Regions from separate parts of the Arthrobacter sp. 1088 genome, predicted to be linked through region 2. Evidence: predicted binding sites of a transcription regulator. Region 2 holds the regulator's gene; each other region holds the start of a gene.
The links. The regulator HrcA, encoded in region 2, represses chaperone genes, less so after heat shock. The targets are predictions, from matches to a motif close to TTNGCACTCGNNNNNNNCGAGTGCNAA.
Positions count from the first base shown of each region.

Region 1: a site for HrcA is predicted at 1,050-1,076, ahead of J2Y41_RS06715 (Hsp20/alpha crystallin family protein). Genes of this name have one in related genera too.
Region 3: a site for HrcA is predicted at 1,139-1,165, ahead of groL (chaperonin GroEL). Genes of this name have one in related genera too.
Region 4: a site for HrcA is predicted at 1,131-1,157, ahead of groES (co-chaperone GroES). Genes of this name have one in related genera too.

Region 1 covers NZ_JAVDSM010000003.1:398,779-400,977, reverse strand. The annotation lists gene J2Y41_RS06720 (DnaJ domain-containing protein) at 1-317, opposite strand, end outside; gene J2Y41_RS06715 (Hsp20/alpha crystallin family protein) at 544-966, opposite strand; gene J2Y41_RS06710 (MerR family transcriptional regulator) at 1,109-1,546, shown strand; gene J2Y41_RS06705 (hypothetical protein) at 1,826-2,199, shown strand, end outside.
Region 2 covers NZ_JAVDSM010000009.1:39,696-41,894, reverse strand. The annotation lists gene J2Y41_RS15150 (DUF3097 domain-containing protein) at 1-545, opposite strand, end outside; gene hrcA (heat-inducible transcriptional repressor HrcA) at 708-1,715, shown strand; gene dnaJ (molecular chaperone DnaJ) at 1,765-2,199, shown strand, end outside.
Region 3 covers NZ_JAVDSM010000003.1:78,331-80,529, forward strand. The annotation lists gene J2Y41_RS05340 (DUF3263 domain-containing protein) at 1-9, shown strand, start outside; gene J2Y41_RS05345 (LytR C-terminal domain-containing protein) at 58-678, shown strand; gene J2Y41_RS05350 (cold-shock protein) at 868-1,071, shown strand; gene groL (chaperonin GroEL) at 1,385-2,199, shown strand, end outside.
Region 4 covers NZ_JAVDSM010000001.1:572,093-574,291, reverse strand. The annotation lists gene groL (chaperonin GroEL) at 1-609, opposite strand, end outside; gene groES (co-chaperone GroES) at 694-990, opposite strand; gene J2Y41_RS02630 (hypothetical protein) at 1,182-1,610, opposite strand; gene J2Y41_RS02625 (class I SAM-dependent methyltransferase) at 1,678-2,199, shown strand, end outside.

The DNA of each region.
Region 1 (2,199 bases), on a different contig from region 2:
GTCTTGTGGACGCGGACCTTTACCGGCTTCCCGGTGGAACCGCTGGGCCCTGACGAGCCGGCCGACGAGCTACCCGCTCTCCGGCTGTGGTCGTACGCACTCCGCTTCGCCGGATCCGAGAGCACAACATACGCCTGCATGATGGCGTGCAGTTTCTGGAGGTCGGCCGCCTTGGTGGTGTCGCCGTCGTCGGCCTTTTTGCGGGTATCGGGGTGGTGCGTGCGGAGCAGCGAGCGGTAGGCGTGGGTGATTTCACGGGCTGTCGCGCCGGGAGCCACGTTCAAGATCGCGTAGTAGTCGGGTTGTTTGGTGCTCACTGCTGGTTCCGGATAAGTGCTGCGGATTTGGCGATGGCCCCCGGCATGGGCCGGGGGCCATCAATCGGGAGACAACGTCGGGGACCGCGTTTCATCTGCACGACAAGTGCTGTGGCGTGGCGCGAAGCCTGCGCCCATCTGTTCCGATGCGGTCGGTCTGAAGCTCCCGGCCTGACGCCCCGCTGGTCAGCCACCCCCGGGTGGAGCTCCAACGGGGCAGCTTTGGTTAGGCGTTGATCTCCTGCCGTTGGCTATTGGAAGAAATCTCGATACGCCGCGGCTTTGCCTTCTCGGCGACGGGGATGCGGAGTGTCAGCACACCTGCGTCGTAGCTGGCCTGGATGCCTTCGGTGTCCAGGGTGTCACCCAGAATGAGCTGCCGGCTGAAGACGCCTTGCGGGCGTTCGGCGGCAATCATCTCGGTGTTCTCGCCCGCAGGCGACTTACGTTCTGCCTTAACCGTCAGGACGTTGCTTTCGACGTCCAGTTCCACCGAATCAGGCGTGACGCCCGGCAGATCGAAGGCAACAATGAATTGCCCGTCCTCCTGCCAAGCATCCATCGGCATGCCGGCAGGCCTTGCTGTTGTGCCAAAAACCTGTTGGGCGAGCCTGTCGAATTCGCGGAACGGGTCTGTGCGCATCAGCATTTGGTTCTCACTCCTTCAGATCTTGATGCGGTTTTGTTGTTCTGCCAGCCTTCCAGATCTGTGTTGGCTGGTATAGATTTTTTATAGCACTGGTGAGAGAGTGGTGCAAGAGGTTTTTTCAAAGATTTTTTGAGAGGTTTGCATGGCTGGCGATGGTGACACCGAGCGTCTGGATCACGACGGCGGTACGCCCGCGGAGGCGGACGGCGCTGCCGCACGTGACGCTGCGGACCGGGACGGTCGTGGCGTCTACGCCATTTCCGTTGCGGCCGAACTGGTAGGCACCGGGCAGCAAAACATTCGGCAGTACGAGCGCAAAGGGCTCCTCACTCCTGAAAGGACCGACGGCGGCACTCGCCGCTACAGCGAACAGGACCTTGAGACCCTCCGGAGGATTGGCGCGCTCCTGGACGAAGGCCTGAACCTGGCCGGGGTGAAGCGCGTGCTGGAGCTGGAGGCCGCAAACCGGGGACTGACGGAGGACAACCGGGGCCTGGCCGACGACAATCGCGAGCTCCGGGCGGACAACCGCGGGCTACGGAAGGATCTGAAGCGGGCGCGGGGTGGGCAGGCTGGATAGGCGCAACCTATCCGCCCTATTCCAAGGCGTAAGCCCTATCAACACCCCCGTGCAATCAAAGGGTCTTCCGACGTCCGGACCACTTGCACACGTAACAAAGCGTGGCTCAGCGCGGGTTCCCATAATCCTAGGAAGACCGCAGATATGGTGATCCTCAGCGGAAAAGTTGCCAATGATATGACTGATTCGCGGTGACTCTGTCGTCGGCAGACGGTGTTGGTTCGAGACCAGGGCAGAGTGCGGAGATCACTCCAACTCGCATCTAAAGAAGGAAGAGCAATGCGTAAAGCACTCATGGGGGCTTCCCTTATTCTCGGGATCACGATGGCGCTCACCGCCTGCGGTGGCGCCATCGCAAGAAACACCCCATCAGAATCGGCCAAAGCGTCCGACGAGCCGGTCACCGCTCCAACTGCCACACCAGTAGCCACTCCCAAGTCCACGCCCTCGCCGACAGGCAACGCCAAGTCTGCACGTGGCAATTTCATCGCTGGTCTCGGCGACATTGGAACGTTCAGCAACCAGAGCAGCAAGAAGGTCACTACCAAATTCACTGTGGACAGCATCCTCGACACAGTCTGCACTGAGCCGTATTCCCGGCCTGCGGAGAATGGCCGGATTATCGCCGTTGCCATGACCGTAGAGACCACCCC
Region 2 (2,199 bases):
GAGCCCGCTACCAGATGGTCTACCAGGATCCCAAGCCTGCGGCCGGGCCCGGGTGAGAACTCTGCGATCGCTGACTTGAGGTCGTCCACGCCGTGCAGCGGCTCTACGACGATGCCCTCAATGCGGAGATCATCGCCCCAGACTTTCTCCACCAGTTCGGCGTCGTGCTTGCCTTCCACCCAAATACGGCTCGCCTTGGCCACCTGGGCACGCTGGCCCAGGACCCTGACGGACCCGGATGCCGTTCGACCCGGCTGCAGAGATGAACCAGAAGCCGAACCAGGAGCCTTTGCCGCCGGCGGCATGAGGCGGATGGCCTGTCCTTCAAGCAGGAAACCGAATCCGAGCTGGAAGGACTTGGTTTTACCACGCCGGTCCTCAAGGGAGACGATGTGCATTCCCCCCGATTTCTCCACGCGGGTGACTTCGCCCACCCAGCCGGACTGGACGTCTTCAAGGACCATCCCGCGCTGGACGGCTACCTCGGGGAGCTGGCGTTGGGCAGGAGCGGACAGATCCTGCGGGCCCCACGTATCGAAAGCCAAGGACTTCATACCCCTTTGTGCTGGTTGTGCTGGGAATAACTCCCGCGGGCGGTTTCAATGCTAGCAACGTGCTGGCTCATACTAGACTTGTTAGCACTTAGGCATGTTGAGTGCTAAGTATTGGTCCGATGTAGGCCCGGACAGTCGTCAGGAGGTGTTGCAATGAGTGAGCCACGCAAGCTTGAGGTGCTGCGCGCAATCGTTGAGGATTATGTGCATTCCCGCGAGCCTGTTGGATCCAAGGCACTTGTGGAGCGGCACCATCTCGGCGTTTCAAGCGCCACCATCCGAAACGACATGGCCGTACTTGAAGAAGAGGGCCTGATCGCGGCGCCGCACACCAGTGCCGGCCGGATCCCAACGGACAAGGGCTATCGGCTGTTCGTGGACAGGATCTCGCAGGTCAAGCCGTTGTCCGCCGCGGAGCGTCGAGCCATCCACTCGCTGCTGGAAGGGCCGGACGACCTCGATGACATCCTTGAGCGCACCGTCAGGCTGCTGTCGCAACTGACCAACCAGGTCGCCGTCGTACAGTACCCGCACTCCAACCGCGCACTTGTCCGTCACGTTGAATTTGTCCTCCTGGCGCCCAAGCAGGTTCTGGTGGTCCTCATCGCAGATACAGGAAGCGTTGGCCAGAAGGTCATCGAGGCTGGCTCCGATGTCAGCAACGAGGCCTTGATGGCCCTGCGCTCCCGGTTCCTTGGCAGTATCGCGGGAACCCAGCTGGCGCTGCTGCCGCAGGTGCTGCCATCCGTCGTGGCGCTGTGCCCGCCGGACCTTCGCGCACTCGCGCAGCATCTTGCCCATGGTCTCCAGGCTTTGAGCGACACCAGCCGTGAAGAGCGCATCGTCATGGCCGGAACAGCCAACCTTGCCCGCTCCAATGTGGATTTCCCGTTGAGTATCGGGCCAGTGCTGGAAGCTCTTGAGGAACAAGTTGTCATGCTCCGGTTGTTGTCCGATATGGGGGATGATCCCCGCGGCGTGACAGTCAGCATCGGACGCGAGAATCCTTACGATGGCCTGGCCGAGGCCTCGGTCGTGGCAACGGGGTACGGCTCCGGAGCCAAGGTCGGAATCCTCGGACCGACCCGGATGGACTATCCCACCACCATGGCTGCCGTGCGCGCCGTGGCCCGCTACCTTTCCCGCATTCTCGGCGGCTGACGCCAGCCCGAGGTAAGAACCGCTTTACAACAAGGAAGAGATACCGACTTTGAGCAGCCACTATGACGTTTTGGGAGTCTCGCCGGAAGCCACCGGGGAAGAGATCAAAAAGGCGTACCGCAAGTTGGCGCGAAAGCTTCACCCGGACGTCAACCCCGGGGAGGATGTCGCGGAGCAGTTCAAAGCCGTGACGCATGCTTACGAAGTGCTGTCCGACCCCCAGAAGCGTCGCGTCTACGATGCCACCGGCAACGAGAATGGCACTGACAACGGCTTCGGCGGCGGCTACTCAGGCCAAGGCTTTGCCTTCCAGGACATCTTCGACACCTTCTTCGGCGGTGGCGGCGGACACGCTGGACCAGCCTCCCGTGTGCGTCGGGGCCAGGATGCACTCATCAGCGTCCGCATCGACCTCAAAGACGCCGTGTTCGGTGTCAACAAGAAGCTCGAAGTTGATACGGCAGTGGTTTGCCCCACGTGTGAT
Region 3 (2,199 bases), on a different contig from region 2:
GACGCGTAAATCGCCCGGCTGATAGTCAGCAGCAACCAGCAAGGACAAGGCTTCACCATGACCAAATTTGCCAAGGATGAATTCGACCGGGTCCCACAGAACAGCTCCCGGCAGGGTGTTCACCGTGACGCCCAAGAGACAGCCCGCCCCAATTTGTGGCCGGTCTTGACCGTCGGAGCCGTCGCCCTGGTGCTGGGACTCGTCGCTTTCCTTATACTTCCGCGGCTTGGCCTGGTTGCCCCCGGTGCGTCCGCAAGCGTTTCGACGCCGGCGCCCCAGCAGAGTGAAACTTCCCCTTCGGCTGCACCTACCGAATCAAGCAACGCGCCCATCGCTTCCGGTGAGCCGAGCCCGGGCACCACGCCTTCCGGCGAAGCCTCGGCAACTCCTTCTGCTGCACCGGTGGACAAAACCGTTGCAGTTGCCGTCTACAACGGCACGGCTACGGCCGGGCTTGCGAGCCGCGTCGCAGGGCTGGTCCAAGGCGATGGCTGGACGCTGGGAACTGTGGGGAACTGGGGAGGCCTGCCGCAACAGTCTTCCGTGGTCTTCTACAACGTTCCCGGCCAGAAGGCGAACGCAGAAGCGCTGGGCAAGCTCCTGGGTATTTCCGCCGTTGTTGAATCTCCTGAAATCCAGCAGCCGCTGGTTGTTGTTGTGGGACCTGGCTACCAGTAGTTCCGCCGATCTTCGAGCATTTTCCCGGGGTTCCAGCCTCGAAAGTGGCAACTCGGTTAAGCCTCAATAACAAAAGTCATGGTGGACCCCTCCGCAGCAGCGCGCGGCGAGTGACTGTGGTTACAGTGGATTGATTCCGGTCCGGAGATCCCGGCAACCGGTCTTGGCTACTGTGAAAGTGTGGGCATCATGGCTTTGGGAACCGTCAAATGGTTCAATGCCGAAAAAGGGTATGGATTCATCACTGTGGATGACTCCGGCGACGACGTCTTCGTGCACTGGTCCGCGATTCAGATGGAAGGCTTCCGCGCTCTTGAGGAAGGCCAGCGGGTGGAGTTCGAATTAGGCGAAGGCCAGAAGGGTCCGCAGGCCGAAAGTGTCCGCGTTGCATAGTCCCCTCGGCCGTCGCGTCAGGTAACGGCTGAAACCCCTTTGTTTATAGCGCAAAGTGGCGCTTCTGCTTGCACTCTCCCCGGTCGAGTGCTAATTATTGATTTAGCACTCCTACGCTTCGACTGCTAACTGCGGCCCGGTTTACGCCGGCAGCAGATGGCTCCCGGAACGTCAGGAGGATCAAGAAACACCTTGGTGGGGTGAGGTCCGGAGCGCGGGGCATACAGAGGCCGCAAGCAAAGGACCGTCCGTCGCGGGCACCCTATCTGACAGGTTCCTTCTTAACGACTGTCCCGAAAGGACTACCGCCGTTATGGCCAAGATCATTGCATTTGATGAAGAGGCACGCCGCGGCCTCGAGCGGGGCCTGAACATCCTCGCCGACGCCGTCAAGGTCACCCTCGGCCCGCGTGGACGCAACGTCGTCCTCGAAAAGAAGTGGGGCGCCCCCACGATCACCAACGATGGTGTTTCCATCGCCAAGGAGATCGAGCTGGACGATCCTTACGAGAAGATCGGTGCTGAGCTGGTCAAGGAAGTTGCCAAGAAGACGGATGACGTCGCTGGCGACGGTACCACCACCGCTACGGTTCTCGCCCAGGCACTGGTCAAGGAAGGCCTGCGCAACGTTGCCGCCGGCGCCGACCCCCTGTCCCTGAAGCGCGGCATCGAGAAGGCCGTCGAGGCCGTCATCACCGAGCTGCTCGCCTCCGCCAAGGAGATCGAGACCAAGGAAGAGATCGCAGCTACGGCTTCCATCTCCGCCGGCGACCCGGAAATCGGCAGCCTCATTGCCGAGGCCCTGGACAAGGTGGGCAAGGAAGGCGTCATCACGGTCGAAGAGTCCAACACCTTCGGCCTGGAGCTCGAACTCACCGAAGGCATGCGCTTCGACAAGGGTTACATCTCCGCTTACTTCGTCACCGACGCTGAGCGCCAGGAAACGGTCCTCGAAGACCCGTACATCCTGATCGTGAACTCCAAGATCTCCAACGTGAAGGAACTTGTCACGGTCCTGGAGAAGGTCATGCAGTCCAACAAGCCGCTGCTGATCATCGCTGAAGACATCGAGGGCGAGGCCCTGGCCACCCTGATCGTCAACAAGATCCGTGGCACCTTCAAGTCTGT
Region 4 (2,199 bases), on a different contig from region 2:
AGTGACGAAGTACGGGGAGAGGTAGCCCTTGTCGAACTGCATGCCTTCGGTGAGGACGAGTTCGGTCTGGGTGGTGGAGGACTCTTCGATGGTGATGACGCCATCCTTGCCCACCTTGCCGAAAGCCTCGGCCAACAGTTCGCCAATTTCGTCGCTCTGGGCGGAGATAGCGGCAACGTTGGCAACCTGGGTGCCTTGCACTTCGCTGGCGTTCTCCAGGAGGCGGGCTGCGATGGCTTCGATGGAAACCTCGATGCCACGCTTGATCTCGCCAGGAGCGGCACCTGCGGCAACGTTGCGCAGGCCTTCCTTGACCAGTGCCTGCGCCAGCACCGTAGCGGTGGTGGTGCCGTCGCCAGCGACGTCGTTGGTCTTGGTGGCTACTTCCTTGGCCAGCTGCGCACCAAGGTTCTCGTAGGGGTCGTCAAGCTCAACTTCGCGGGCGATCGTCACGCCATCGTTGGTGATCGTGGGAGCGCCCCACTTCTTGTCCAGCACGACGTTGCGGCCGCGCGGGCCAAGCGTCACCTTGACAGTGTTGGCGAGCTTGTCGATACCGGCCTCAAGAGACCGGCGGGCAGCATCGTTAAAAGCAAGCTGCTTTGCCATGGTTGTGTCCTTTCAAGACAGAAAACCCGCACCGCAGAAGGTCGGAATGATTCCAACGCGGCTGCGGTGCGGGGCTCCAGGAAGTTACTTTACGACGATCGCAAGGACGTCGCGGGCGGACAGAACGAGGTACTCGTTGCCGCCGGTCTTGACTTCGGTTCCACCGTACTTGGAGTAGATAACGACGTCGCCAACAGCTACGTCAACCGGCACGCGGTTGCCGTTGTCATCGAAGCGGCCGGGGCCGATTGCAACAACTTCGCCTTCCTGCGGCTTCTCCTGTGCGGAGTCCGGAATTACCAGGCCGGAAGCCGTGGTCTGCTCTGCTTCGAGCGGGCGAACAACAATACGATCCTCAAGAGGCTTAATCGAGACCGACACTCGGACTCTCCTTTTCATGAGCTGATTCATGGACTAAGAACTAGGGTGCCGTGGCGTGCAACCGTCGTCGCGGTGCCGGTGGACGCCTGGCGTGATTAGCACCCTCCGGGGGAGAGTGCTAACAAGACTCTATGTAAGCGTTAGCACTCGGTCAAGGTGAGTGCCAGAATTTCGTCGTTGGTGAACTCCCGTTACCGCCCGGTGAGGTCATCCAGATCGTAGTCTTCGCCGTCGTCATCCTCATCCACAGGTGCTGATCCGCGATTCAAATACAGCACGACGGCGGCTGCCAGGGCCACGACGCCGGAAATCACCAGGGCGATAATCCCGCCAATGCGGGCCCCGCTGTAGAGGTCCCGGATATCGCGGGCTTCATCAGTAGCGTCGTTCACGCTCTTGCCTGTGACGGAGTAGGCAGCTGCATTGAATGAGTCCAGGACGAAGATGACGATCAGCAGGGCAACGCAGATTACCGCGATCACGGCCCCCGCGATCAAGGCAGGACGCGCAAACGCCACAAGGGACCGGCCGGCGGAATGCTCTGAAGCTCCCGGGGCAGCGGGGCGGTTCCCGCCCGGGTTGTTCGTGTCGGAGGGCTGCGGAGCTGCGTTGTCTTCCATGAAAACAACCCTATCGGGCTGATTCCCAACTCACGGCGTCAAGGCGCGCCCCGTTAGGCTTGATCCCATGTCTCATGCACCGCAGGAACAGATCGCACCCTTGCTGACCACTGAAGGATGGGAACTCCTTGCCTCGCTGGGGCCGTACCGCGAAGCCGATGCGTTCAGCATGAACGCCGATCTTCGAAAGGCAGGCCACTCCCCTGAGCTGGTGGCCGCGGTACTCACGCAGTCCCGGCTCCGAACCCGCGCCGAGGCCAAATTCGGCGAGTTCGCCCGCCAGATGCTGTTCACCCAGGCCGGACTCGAGCAGGCAACGCGCCTCAACGTCGCGGCCCGGCACGCCGAGCGTTTTGCCAAGGCCGGCATTTCCCACGTAGCAGACCTTGGCTGCGGTCTTGGAGCCGACTCCATGGCCTTGGCCTCAATGGACATTGCCGTGACTGCAGTGGAGATGGATGAAACCACCGCGGCCTGCGCCACGATCAACCTCATGCCCTTCCCGCACGCCACAGTGGTGCATTCGGATGCCACGTCAGTGGAACTGGGCGGGATCGACGGCCTGTGGCTGGATCCCGCACGGCGCACA